One region of the Carnobacterium sp. FSL E2-0243 genome, then DNA from elsewhere that is predicted to be linked to it. Evidence: predicted binding sites of a transcription regulator. Region 1 holds the regulator's gene; the other holds the start of a gene.
The links. Region 1 encodes HrcA, which represses chaperone genes, less so after heat shock. Its sites were predicted from a motif close to TTAGCACTCNNNNNNNNNGAGTGCTAA; they were not measured.
Positions count from the first base shown of each region.

Region 2: the regulator HrcA is predicted to act here: its motif matches at 4,258-4,284, upstream of groES (co-chaperone GroES).

Region 1 is NZ_JBBOPM010000001.1:1,629,150-1,636,274, reverse strand. Features, by position in the region: gene dnaK (molecular chaperone DnaK) at 1-1,551, opposite strand, end outside; gene grpE (nucleotide exchange factor GrpE) at 1,706-2,257, opposite strand; gene hrcA (heat-inducible transcriptional repressor HrcA) at 2,276-3,313, opposite strand; gene MHI00_RS07625 (NUDIX hydrolase) at 3,550-4,020, opposite strand; gene MHI00_RS07620 (YbgA family protein) at 4,041-4,445, opposite strand; gene argH (argininosuccinate lyase) at 4,553-5,923, opposite strand; gene MHI00_RS07610 (argininosuccinate synthase) at 5,950-7,125, opposite strand, start outside.
Region 2 is NZ_JBBOPM010000001.1:876,228-883,352, reverse strand. Features, by position in the region: gene galE (UDP-glucose 4-epimerase GalE) at 1-701, opposite strand, end outside; gene MHI00_RS04015 (choloylglycine hydrolase family protein) at 894-1,883, opposite strand; gene groL (chaperonin GroEL) at 2,259-3,890, opposite strand; gene groES (co-chaperone GroES) at 3,933-4,217, opposite strand; gene MHI00_RS04000 (CPBP family intramembrane glutamic endopeptidase) at 4,538-5,188, shown strand; gene MHI00_RS03995 (YdiK family protein) at 5,246-5,452, shown strand; gene MHI00_RS03990 (redox-sensing transcriptional repressor Rex) at 5,474-6,127, opposite strand; gene MHI00_RS03985 (ABC-F family ATP-binding cassette domain-containing protein) at 6,452-7,125, shown strand, end outside.

The sequences.
Region 1 (7,125 bases):
AACTGAGAATAACAATTGATCCACATCGTTACGTAAGTCAACTTCTTCTTTACGTGTTTTATCTGCTTCAGCATTCGCTTCGGCATCTTTAACCATGCGTTCGATTTCTTCGTCTGATAAGCCTGATGAAGATTTGATAGTAATTGTTTGTTCTTTTTGAGTACCTAAATCTTTCGCACGAACATTTACAATCCCATTTTTGTCGATATCAAATGATACTTCGATTTGTGGAACACCACGTGGAGCAGCTGGAATATCAGTTAATTGGAAACGACCTAATGTTTTGTTATCTGCAGCCATTGGACGTTCACCTTGTAATACATGCACATCTACAGCAGGTTGGTTATCTGCAGCTGTTGAGAAGACTTGTGATTTACTTGTTGGAATTGTTGTGTTACGGTCAATAAGTTTTGTAAATACGCCACCCATTGTTTCAATTCCTAATGATAATGGTGTTACATCAAGTAAAACGATGTCTTTAACATCTCCAGTAATAACTCCACCTTGAATTGCAGCACCCATTGCTACAACTTCATCTGGGTTTACTGATTTGTTTGGTTCTTGGTTTGTTTCTTTTTTAACAGCTTCAACAACTGCTGGAATACGAGTAGATCCACCAACTAAGATAACTTCATCAATATCAGAAGCTGTTAAACCAGCATCTTTTAATGCTTGACGAACTGGAACTTTTGTACGATCAACTAAGTCATGAGTTAATTCGTCAAATTTAGCACGAGTTAAATTCATTTCTAAGTGTAATGGACCAGCTTCCCCAGCAGTGATAAATGGTAAGCTAATTTGAGTTGAAGTTACACCTGATAAGTCTTTTTTAGCTTTTTCAGCAGCATCTTTCAAACGTTGAACAGCCATTTTATCTTTAGATAAATCGATAGCATTTTCTTTTTTGAATTCAGCTACCATGTAGTCGATGATTTTGTTATCAAAGTCATCTCCACCTAATTTGTTGTCCCCAGCTGTTGCTAGTACATCAAATACACCGTCGCCTAATTCTAAGATAGATACGTCAAAAGTACCGCCACCTAAGTCAAATACTAAAACTTTTTCATCTTTATCTGTTTTGTCTAAACCATATGCTAATGCTGCAGCAGTTGGCTCGTTAACAATACGTTCTACTTCTAAACCAGCAATTTTACCAGCGTCTTTTGTTGCTTGACGTTGTGCATCGTTAAAGTAAGCAGGAACTGTAATAACAGCTTTTTCAACTTTTTCGCCTAAATATTCTTCAGCAAAACCTTTTAGATATTGTAAAATCATTGCTGAGATTTCTTGAGCTGTATATTTTTTGCCTTCCATTTCAATACTGAAACCAGCTTCACCAATGTGGCGTTTTACAGAGCTGATTGTATTTGGATTTGTTACTGCTTGACGTTTAGCTACTTCACCAACTTGGATTTCACCATTTTTAAATGAAACAACTGATGGTGTTGTACGGTTACCTTCTGGATTCGCAATAATTTTTGCTTCTCCGCCTTCTAATACTGCAACTGCAGAGTTTGTAGTTCCTAAGTCAATACCAATAATTTTACTCATAGTTAATTCCCTCTTTACAATTTATTTTTTTTTTCGTTTTTAAACATTTATTGATTCATACTGATTACTCAGTGAATACTTATTTTTTGCCTCTAGCTTTAGTATAAGCCTAATGCTAGAAATTATCTAAAGAAAACCATCGACTACTCAATAATTATTGAGCAACAATCACCATTGCTGGTCGTAATACACGGTCTTTTAATACATAACCTTTTTGTAAAACGGTAACGACAGTATCTGATTCTTGACCTTCTTCAACTGGTTGCGTTTGAACAGCTTGATGGAAATTCGGATCAAAAGCTTCGTTGACAGGATTAATTTCTTCAATCCCTTCATTTTTCAAAGCCGTTCTGAAAGTCGTCATAACCATTTCTAACCCTTTTTTCAAGCCTTCGCTTTCTTCATCACTAACTTGTGATGCCATTGCTCGTTCCAAATTATCAATAACTGGTAAAAGCTCTGTTGCTAAGTTTTGTGCACGATATTTTGCAGCATCTTCACGCTCTTTTTGATTTCTTTTACGGATATTCGCCAATTCAGCTTGTAAACGTAAATAGCGATCTTCCATTTCATCTAAAGCAACTTTAGTTTCAGTTAATTCATCAACTTCAATTAACTCTTCTACTTCAGTGTCTGTTGATTCCTCAACTTCTTCTGTCTTATTTTTTAATTCTTCGTTTAAATCTTGCTTCTCTTCTTTAGCCACATTAAAATCTCCTTTTCATTAGTCTTCCATTGAACGATAGTACTCAATCATCTTTTGCGAAAGTTCATTTCGAAAAACATCAACTAAACCAATCATTTTTGAATAAGGCATGCTCGTTGGTCCTAGTAAAGCAATCATACCTGAACCATGTCCGACTACATCGTAACTAGCTGTAATCAAACTGAAGTCTTGGAATAATTCATTTTGTAATTCTTGCCCAATCTTCACTTCAATTCCTTCATGGCTTTGATTAATTAAACTAGTCAAACTTGTATTTCCATCCATCAGATTGTATATAGATTTAAACTTTTCAACATCCATCGCTTCATTAAAATCAAGAATATTCATTCTACCTCTAACAAAAATGCGATCTTGCGCTGCTCGAGTGATAATATTGTCTACCACATCAATGATGCCAATTGGAGTACGAACATATTTTTGCAGAAGTTGGGGAATATCATTTTTTAATTTCTGATACACCTCAACTAATGGATAACCCACTAATTGATCATTAAAAATACGCACAATTTTTTCCAATTCATACCCATTGATGCTTTTTGGCAAATTAAAAATTTGATTTTCAACATGCCCTTTATCCGTTACTAGAATAACCATTACTTGAAAATCACTTAATGGCACTAAGCGAAATCCAGTTAAGCGACTATCTTTTAGTTCCGGACCTAATGTTATTGCTGTATAACTAGTTAATTGTGAGAGTACCTCAGCTGATTCTGCCACAATCTCATCTAACTCATGGAATTCATTTCCAAAAGAAGATTTGATAATCGCAATATCTTTTGAGGTTACTTTATCAGGATGAACTAAGTGATCCACATAAAACCGATAGCCTTTAATCGATGGAATACGACCTGATGAAGAATGGGTTTTTTGAATAAAACCAAGCTCTTCCAAACGTCCCATTTCATTACGAATGGTAGCAGAACTGTAGTTCAATCCAGCCTCATTCATTAATGTCTTCGATCCGACAGCATTTCCATAATCTGTGTACAATCGAATGATTGTTGTAAGAATTAAAATCTGCCTTTCTGTTAACATTATCTCACCTCTTTTTAGCACTTAACAAGCACGAGTGCTAATACAAGTATTAATTTACCAAATTCCCCCGTACTTGTCAACGATATACTACTAATTTTTTATGATTTTTTTGCTTTTTTTATGTATTTTTCTAAAAATCCAACTAAGTATGTAGATATTTCTAGGTACTTAGTTGTATTTTTATTTTTTATTAATAGATTATTATTTTATTTTTTTAAAAATGGAAATTGTATGAATCATTTCTCCACTTTTATTACTTTTTGTAGTGCTCCACTTTCAAAAAAGCAACTAAAGTACTGTTTATCAGGGCTTGTTAATAAATGATTTAATATAAAGGGAATATTATCTGGCATGCCTTGGTTTTTTTCTGCAAATATCCAGTCAATTTTTTTAAAATCCAAAATCCCTTCACGTGTTCCTTTTGGAGTTAGGTAGTGAAAATCAGCTGGTAATTCTGCTAAGTATAATTCTAATCCACCTCGCAACACTCCATCTTCATACCAATCCATTTGCCCGCCATAGTGCGCATGGTCCAATGAAATGTCGGTTTCTTCTTTAATTTCTCGTAAAGCGCACTCTAATGGGGTTTCTCCAACTTCAATTTTTCCTCCAACACCATTCCAACGCCCCATCCAAGGATTTTTTTGACGATTTAGTAATAGAATTTCATTTTCTTTTTTTAGAAAACACAATGTATATATCTGCACTTTAGAACCTTCTTTCTTTACTATGAATCTTGAGGGAATAAAAAAAATGAGCTTAATAAATAAGGGATTTCGTAATGAATTGTAAGCTTTCTTAAATACGTCACGAGTATTTTTGAAGATGCCATTCCTGCTTGATAATCAAAAAGTTTTCGTTGAAAGGTCAGCTTTTCCTCATTTGTTGCAATTTTTTTGAAATATCCCCAAACATGCTTCACCGCATTGCTAAATGAGCCAATAGTTTGCTCAACGGCTAGTGCTTCTCCCACTAACCGTTTAAAGTCAACATAGCTCTCTACTAGATTGCAACTCTCTTTAAACAATAACCGAATTTGATTATAATGCTGTTGAGAATGGGCCATAACTAAATATTTGAATTGTCCCCACTCTTTTTGTATCTCGTGAATGGTTCTTTTAAACTCTGTCACTAGCGTAAACTCCTAACTTTTTGCGATTGAATTCTAATTCTATTTTACTCTTATTATGTACAAAAACAAACCATCTTATCCAATAAATGGAATAAAATGGTTTTTAATTAACTTAATTTAGCTTTAGCAATCGCTGCTTCTATTTCTGAAAAGGCTGTTCCGCCAGCAGATGTTCGTCTTGCAACGGCAGTATCAGACTCTAGAAAATAATAAATATCTGCTTCTATAATTGGAGCAACTTTTTGATACTCTGCTAGCGATACATCTTGTAAATAAATGCCTTTTTTAGTACATGCTAAAACTAATTTCCCAACAATTTCGTGAGCTTCTCTAAATGGAATCCCTTTTGTAGCTAAATAATCTGCTAATTCAGTCGCATTTGAAAAATCTTTTTGAGTTGCTTTTTTCATTGTTTCTGAATGAAATTGAATTGTAGCAATCATTCCTGTAAAAATGCGTAAACTTTGAAGAACAGTCTCTACTGTGTCGAACATGCCTTCTTTATCTTCTTGTAAATCTTTATTGTAGGCTAAAGGTAGGCCTTTTAGGACTGTTAATAAGCTAAATAGATTGCCATAAACTCTACCCGTTTTGCCACGAATCAATTCCGCCATATCAGGATTTTTTTTCTGAGGCATAATCGAACTTCCTGTTGAAAAAGCATCTGTTAATGTAGCAAACTGAAATTCATGACTCGTCCATAAAATAATTTCTTCGCAAAATCTGGAAAGATGCATCATTAAGATACTGCTATTACTTAAAAATTCAAGAATAAAATCTCGATCACTGACGCCATCAAGGCTATTGCTATAAATCTTAGAGAATCCAAGTAAATCAGCTGCATAATGACGATCAATGGGGAAAGTGGTACCAGCTAAAGCTGCACAGCCAAGTGGCGATATATCAATTCGTTTTAGACTTTCCTCTAAACGTTCCAGATCGCGTTTAAACATACTGTGGTAAGCCAATAAATGATGGGCTAACGAGATAGGTTGAGCGTGTTGCAAATGAGTATAACCAGGCATAATTGTTTGAATATTGCTCTCAGCTTTTTCAATTAAGATGTCCAATAAATCATTTACCGCATGAATAATTTCAGCTACTTGATTTTTTAAGTACAAGTGCATATCTGTCGCTACTTGATCATTACGACTTCTAGCCGTATGCAGCTTCCCAGCTACTGGGCCAATCTCATCGTGAAGTAACTTTTCCATATTTAAATGGATGTCTTCATTTACACTGGTAAAATGCAATTTATTTTCGGCTAATTTTTCTACTAGTTTATTTAATCCACCAACAATTGTCTCTACCTCTTCTTGTGGAATAATTTTACATTTTCCTAGCATTTGTACGTGAGCTAAACTGACTAATAAATCTTCTTTGGCCAGTTTCTGATCAAATTCAATGGACGCTCCAAATTGATCTACCCAAGCTTCACTCTTTTCTTCAAATCGACCACCCCATAATTTTTCGCTCATTTACGTATGCACCTCCATTAACTTTTTTACTTTTTTAGAACTTCTGCACTAACTTGCGTTGGTAAACCCCATAATTTAATGAAGCCCACTGCTGCTTCTTGATCAAATGTGTCGGCCGATGTATAGGTTGCCAGTTCTTCATCATACAGAGAGTTTGGTGATTTTCTACCTTCAACAATCGCATGACCTTTAAATAGTTTTACCCGTACAGTTCCATTTACATATTGCTGCGTTGTTTTTAAAAAGGCTACTAAAGCTTCTGTTAGTGGGTTAAACCATAAGCCATTATAAATCATTTCAGTAATTTTTTGCTCAATCAGAGGTTTAAAATGTGCAATGTCACGAACAAAGGTTAAATCTTCTAATTCTTTGTGTGCAGTGATTAATGTAACTGCGCCTGGCGCTTCATAAACTTCACGGGATTTGATTCCGACTAAACGGTTTTCAATATGGTCAATCCGGCCAACTCCATGTTTGCCTGCTAACGTATTTAACTGAATAATTAATTCAGATAATGACAAGGATACTCCATTCAAAGCCACCGGAACGCCAGCTAAAAATTCGATTTCAATTGTATCAGGTGTATCAGGTGTTGTTTCTAAACTATTCGTTAATTCATACGCAACTTCTGGTGGTGCAATCCACGGATTTTCTAAAATACCACATTCATTACTTCTCCCCCATAGATTTTGATCAATTGAAAAGGGATTATCTAAATCAATTGGAACTGGTATCTCATGTTTTTGAGCATAAGCAATTTCTTCTTCCCGTGACCATTTCCATTCACGGACAGGGGCAATAACTTTCATCGATGGAGCCAGAGAATGAATGGCAACTTCAAAACGTACTTGGTCATTTCCTTTGCCAGTACAACCATGGGCAATAGCTGTTGCCCCTTCTTTTTCTGCGACTTCTACTAATTTTTTCGCAATCAAAGGACGAGAAAGAGCAGAAATCAATGGATATTTCCCTTCATAATAAGCATGAGCTTGTAGAGCGATTAAAGCAAAATCATTGGCAAATTCTTCTTTAGCATCAATGGTATATGATGCGGAGGCTCCCATTGTTAAAGCTTTTTCTTTAATAAAATCAAGATTTTTTCTTTCACCGACATCTAAACAACATGCTATTACATCATAACCTTCTTCTAGTAACCATTTGATGGCCACCGAGGTATCTAATCCGCCAGAATAAGCTAATAC
Region 2 (7,125 bases), 750 kb from region 1:
ATATGTGCATCAATTAAATCCACCACATGAACGTAATCACGAATACAAGTACCGTCTGGTGTCTCATAATCTTCACCATAAATCGTAAATTTCTCTCTTTGACCAAGGGCAGTTTGCAAGATAATTGGCAATAAATGTGACTCTGGATTATGATCCTCTCCAATTGTTCCATCTAATTTTGCTCCGGCAACATTAAAATATCGTAACGCAACAAAGCGCATACCATAGGCTTTATCACACCATTTCAACATTTTTTCCATCATTAACTTTGTTTCACCATACGTACTTTCTGGATTTGTTGCTGCTGTCTCCTCAATTGGAATGACTTTTGGTTCTCCATAAGTTGCTGCCGATGAAGAAAATATAATGGATTTAACATTATATTTTTCCATCACTTCTAACACTACTTGTGTGCCATAAACGTTATTGTTAAAATAGTCTAAGGGTATCTCCATTGATTCCCCTACTAAAGAACTTGCGGCAAAATGGATGACGCCTTCAATATTTTCTTTAGTGAAAACATCTTCCATAAAAGCTTTGTCACGAATATCTCCTTGATAAAAACGGGCTTTATCTGGCAATGATTCTTTATGTCCTGTCTTCAAATTATCAACGACAGCTACATCATAGCCTTTCGTAATCAATTGGTCTACTGCATGTGAGCCTATATAACCCGCTCCACCTAATACTAATACTGTCATTTTTATTTCCTCCTCAAGCTATTAATCATTTTAGTGTTACTTACTCATCAAATTTAAGTATTTATTCTTTTAAGTCAAAATTAATTATACCTTACTATCAGATTCTTCTCACCTATTCATTCTAAATTTAACTTAATCTTAGTTTACTTTATCTAACTAAAAAGAATAGTCTTTTGACTATTCTCAAAAAACTTAATTTTTTATTTCCTTCATCTCCAAAATCTGAGGTATTTTTTCTAGTTCAAAACGGGTAATCGATTTTGATTGTTGCGCTTCTTCTTTAAATTTAAGTGTTTGAATTTGTCTATTTTCATAATTATGAAAGTAGATAATTTTTTCGGCTAGATCATATACGACTGTATAATGGGTTGTTTGAGAAGTCGCATTTCCTTTAGATTGAACAACACCTTTAGGGATATCAAAGCTATTAAATAAATGGAAAAGATGTCCTACAGCCTCTTCTTTCGTGACCTTTGCTGATAAAAATTTTAAAGCTGTTGCTCGAACAAATCTTGATTGCGGTGTATAATCTCCTGGAATTCCTAATAAACCAGAACCTTTTCCAGGAGAAAATACTGACTCGTTACCAAGTTGGATTCCTTCTACTGTCTGACTTGAAAGTTGAACATAATTTTGTAAATTAATTAAATGCCAATCAAAAGGAGGATTGTTAGTAAAAATACCGATTGGATTGTCAAAAATTTTAAAACCATTTTCAATAGAAGGCTCTACTACGATTGAATTCCCTTTGGTATCTTGAAAAACATAATGCTGTGGTAAGGATAACTCTCCTTCCGCCACTCCAATTTCACTATTAATTCTTGTTCTAATTTCTTCTAAAGTAGCACAATTTGATAGTGCCCATAGGACAACTTCTTGGCCACGCAATGCTTTTTTTCCTTGATCTTTGATACTTTTTTCACTTGAATAGTTATTGTAATGTGCAAAATAAAAACTTCCTCCAGCAATACCAGCTTGATTGACTCCATCAATCATAGTCGACATACCTTTCACACTAATTCCCATAACTGCATACTTTGTCTCAAACGCTGTTAATGTATCCTCTATTAAATAGTCTTTAGGGATAATTTCTCCTTGATACGGTAAATCTAAATCAAATTCTTGTGTTCTTCCCCAAAAAATAGTCTGTTCAACTGTTTTTAATGAAATACCTGTACACATCAAAATTCCTCCGTCTCAATTTAGCTTTCTTTTATTTTATCAAGTTGCTTCCATCTTTTTTAGCTATTATCTTATACTACTATAATAACCAATCAGTAGGTTATTATCAATCCTTCGTATATTTAGCTAGTAATAAACCTACATCCGAATTGTCTCTGAAGCTAGAAGCGAAATCTTGTTTAAAGTCATTTAACTCTATCGTTTCATAGCCATCAAGTGAGACTGTTACCGTTCCTTATTCAAAGACTTGTGGTTTCATATCTGCATTAGGAAGAGATTTTCAAGATAGCAAACAGAACACCGGCTAAATCAATAGGATCAACAATAAAAAGGAGGCTTTCTCATGATGAGAAAGCCTCCTTTTTTGTATTTAACTTACATCATGCCGCCCATCATTGATGGGTCCATTCCAGCGCCGCCACCCATTGGTGCTTCTGGAGCTGGTTTGTCAGCAACAACTGCTTCTGTTGTTAATAATAGAGCTGCAACACTAGCTGCATTTTGCAATGCGCTGCGTGTTACTTTAGTTGGATCAACAATCCCAGCTTCGATCATATTTACCCATTCACCGTTAGCTGCATTGAAACCAATTCCCGCTTCAACATGTTTTAATTTATCAACAATGACTGAACCTTCAAGTCCAGCATTTTCAGCGATTTGGCGTAATGGTTCTTCTAGTGAACGTAATACAATTCTAATTCCTGTTGCGATGTCGCCTTCTGCTTCTAATTCAGAAACTTTCTTTTGAACGTTAATTAAGGCTGTTCCACCACCGGCAACGATTCCTTCTTCAACTGCTGCACGAGTGGCATTTAACGCATCTTCAATACGTAATTTGCGTTCTCTTAATTCTGTTTCGGTAGCTGCTCCAACTTTAACTACTGCTACTCCGCCAGAAAGTTTTGCTAAACGTTCTTGTAATTTTTCTTTATCAAAATCAGATGTAGTATCTGCTGCTTGAGCTTTGATTAAGGCAACACGGTGTTCAATGTTTTCTTTGGCTCCTGCACCTTCAACAATCGTTGTTGCATCTTTTGTCACTACGGCTTTACCAGCGTGACCTAATTGTTCGATTGTTGTATCTTTTAATTCTAGACCTAAATCATCTGTAATAACTGTTCCACCTGTTAAAATCGCAATGTCTTCTAGCATAGCTTTACGACGATCGCCAAATCCTGGTGCTTTAACAGCTACAACATTGAATGTTCCACGAATTTTATTTAGTACTAATGTAGGCAATGCTTCTCCGTCAACATCATCAGCAATAATTAATAATGGACGACCTTGTTGGATAATTTGTTCAAGCATTGGTAAAACATCTTGGATATTTGAAATTTTCTTGTCTGTAATCAAGATATACGGGTTTTCTAGAACTGCTTCCATTTTATCGTTGTCTGTTACCATATATTGAGATAGGTAACCACGGTCAAATTGCATACCTTCAACAACGTCTAATTCAGTTTCAATTCCTTTTGATTCTTCAATCGTAATCACACCATCATTGCCAACTTTTTCCATTGCGTCAGCAATCAATTGACCAATGCGCTCGTCATCAGATGAAATTGCTGCTACTTGTGCAATCGCTTCTTTTGAATTAACGACTTTTGAAATAGCGTGTAATTCTTCAACCGCTGTTTTAGTTGCTAATTCAATCCCACGACGAATTCCAACTGGGTTTGCTCCTGCTGTTACGTTTTTTAAGCCTTCACGTACAATTGCTTGTGTTAAAACAGTTGCAGTTGTCGTTCCGTCTCCTGCGATATCATTCGTTTTAGAAGCAACTTCTGAAACTAATTTTGCGCCCATATTTTCAAAGTGATCTTCTAGTTCAATCTCTTTTGCAATTGTTACACCATCATTTGTGATAAGTGGTGAACCAAATGATTTTTCTAGGACAACGTTACGTCCTTTAGGTCCTAAAGTTACTTTGACTGTATTCGCTAAAATATCTACTCCGCGTAACATTGCGCTACGTGCATCTTCTGCAAATTTAATGTCTTTTGCCATTTTTCCTTCACCTCATAATTTTTTTAGTTTTTTTATTGGAGTTTAGTCAACGATTGCGACTAAATCATGTTCTTTTACGACTAAATATTCTTTGCCATCATACTTAACTTCAGCACCAGCATATTTTTCAAATAAAACGGTATCGCCTACTTTAACAGCGATATCAACTTTCGTACCATTTTCTAGCACACGGCCTTCGCCAATAGCGATGACTGTTCCAGTTTGAGGTTTTTCCTGTGCTGAACTCGTTAGCACAATGCCACCGATAGTTTTCTCTTGTTCTTTAGCAACTTCAATTATAACGCGATCTCCTAATGGTTTTAACACGTAAAATCCCTCCAGTTTTTCTTTTTATAATTTTTCTTTTTTAGCACTCTTTATATGCGAGTGCTAAACTACTCTTTTACTATAATCAAGTTCAGCAAAAAATGCAAGTCATTTACTCGATTTTTTTTTAAATAAATAGATAAAATTTTAAACTTTTTGCTAAAAATCATTAGAGAGTAAACTTGACTTACTTTCATTAAAAAAAACAAATTTTAAAACACGTGATTTCATAATATGCTATACTAATAAAATTGATTGCTATAAAGGAAGAAACAAAATTCACTAAGCAGTTAAAATTTTGACTAAAGAGGATTATACTATTGAAATTAACCATTAAACATACATCCATTGCGATACTATTCACGTATCTTCTCGCTCAACTTCTACCGGTTTTATTGGCACAAATTGCGCCTAAACAGCTGAAAATTGAATTCGTAGTCTATGGAACGTTATTATTTTTTGCTTTAGGTACTCTTATAATGATACAATTGAATCGAAAATCAACTATTCGGAACAGCATTACTTTGCAAAAATCACTTTCGCTTAAACAGGTTATTACTTGGGGAATTATCGGTGTTTTTGCCGCAATAATTATGCAAAAATTAGCACAATTTATTGAAGTTCATTTATTTCAGCAAACTATTGCTTCACAAAATTCAGCTGAAATTTTTGCGATTATCAACAAGTATCCTTTATTTTTATTGACGACTGTTTTATTTGGTCCTATTATGGAAGAGTTTGTTTTTCGTAAAGTTATTTTTGGTTTTTTCTTTGATTTAACTGGAGCTGTTGGCGCTGCTGTAATTAGCTCCCTATTATTCGCTTTTGTGCATATGGATGGTCATTTTTTAGTTTATTCAACAATGGGCTTGGTCTTTTGCTTTTTATATACGAAAACCAAAAATATCGCCACACCTATTATTGCCCATGTATTAATGAATACAATTGCAGTGATTTTAAGTCTAATTTAATTCTATTTAGAAGTTTCTCTTAACTTTGGGTTTTAACAGAAAGGAATTTTTAGTTCAATGAGTAAAAACGGGTTTTTCATTCAAATTATCTTCAATTATATTTTAGCCGCTGTATTCATTTGGTTTGCTGTTGATTTTGTCTCAACTTCTGGCTGGGGATTTTTTACAATTCTTTGTGTTTTAATTGCCACTAATGATTTTGTTCGTGCGACAAAAATGCTCCAAATTTATCTACAAATTAGTAAAAGCAACAAACCTAAATAGGTTTGCTGCTTTTTTTATTTATTATTCTTCTTCTGTCATATCATCAGCTGTATAATGATCTAAGAAATAAATTAAAGTTTGTAGTTCATTCGTCAAATCAACATTTTGTACGCGAATATCATCTGGTACAGAAATTCTTAATGGTGTAAAGTTCATAATTCCCTTAACATTTGCATCCACTAATTGGTTGACTGTTTCTTGAGCCACAGGAGCTGGGACAGTTAAAATCACGACTTCAATTTGTTGTAATTTTAATTGTTCCACCATTTCACTCATAGGATAAACAGGAACGCCACTAGCAATTGTTCCAACTAATTTTTCATCGATATCAAAGGCTGCACTAATTCTAGTGTTATTACTTTGGTGGAAATTATAGTTTAATAACGCATGGCCTAAGTTTCCCACTCCAATTAAAGCAACATTTGTTAAACGATCTTGGTTCAAGGTTTTACTAAAAAAGTTCAATAGATCTTCAACATCATAACCATAACCTCTTTTTCCAAGAGCACCGAAATAGGAGAAATCACGACGAATTGTTGCGCTATCAACTTTAACAGCATCGCTTAACTCTGTTGAAGAGACACGATCTTTCCCTGCATCATTCAAGAAACGTAAGTAACGGTAATAAATAGGCAAACGTTTTGCTGTTGCCTTAGGTATTTTTTGAGTAGACATTTTTTTTCCTCCATTAATCATTTGTATTTATTTGCTGAAACTAGTTTGTGTTTAGTTCACAATATCCACTACAAATTACGAAGCTTCACAATCGCATAATAAGTAATGAACAAATTTATTATAGCATGCTTTCATTATATTACCAGTTATCTGCTTGGGAATAACTGAATTCACATGTCACAATCTATTCATTAAATTCACAAGGCTTTGCTTGTGAATCACTTTTTGTAGCAAACTTCTCTTTAAAATCTCTGGATTTCAATTTTATCCGTCTGCAATCTATGCTACACTAGGGATGAAGCTGTTATAAGAAAGGATACTACTATGATTTTATTACAAACTCAACAAGTAGCTCGTCATTTTGGTGCTGACGTGCTCTTTGAAAATATTCAATTAGAAATTCAAGATACTTCGCGAATTGCTTTAGTTGGTCGAAACGGTGCGGGGAAAACAACTTTATTAAAAATGATTGTCGGACTTGAAGATCCAGATGCTGGTAAGATTGCTAAAGGCAAAGCTGTGACTGTTGGTTATTTAGCGCAACATACTGGTTTAGATTCTGATAAAACTATTTGGGACGAAATGCTGACTGTTTTTGAACCTGTGCTCCAAATGGAAAAACGCATGCATCTATTAGAAGAAAAATTAGGTGAACCTGAGTTACTAGCGAATTCTGAAGCCTACCAAAAAGTCTTAGATGATTATGATCAATTGCAACATGATTTTAGTTCAGCCAATGGATTTGGTTTTGAAGCTGAAATTCGCTCTGTTTTACATGGTTTTCGTTTTTTTGAACAGGATTACACAAAAAGTATTACACAACTTTCTGGTGGTCAAAAAACGCGTCTGGCATTAGCTCGATTGTTATTGGAAAAAAGAGATTTACTAGTCTTGGATGAACCGACGAACCATTTAGATATTGCCACTTTAAATTGGCTAGAAGATTATTTGCAAACTTATAAAGGTGCACTATTGATTGTGTCTCATGATCGCTATTT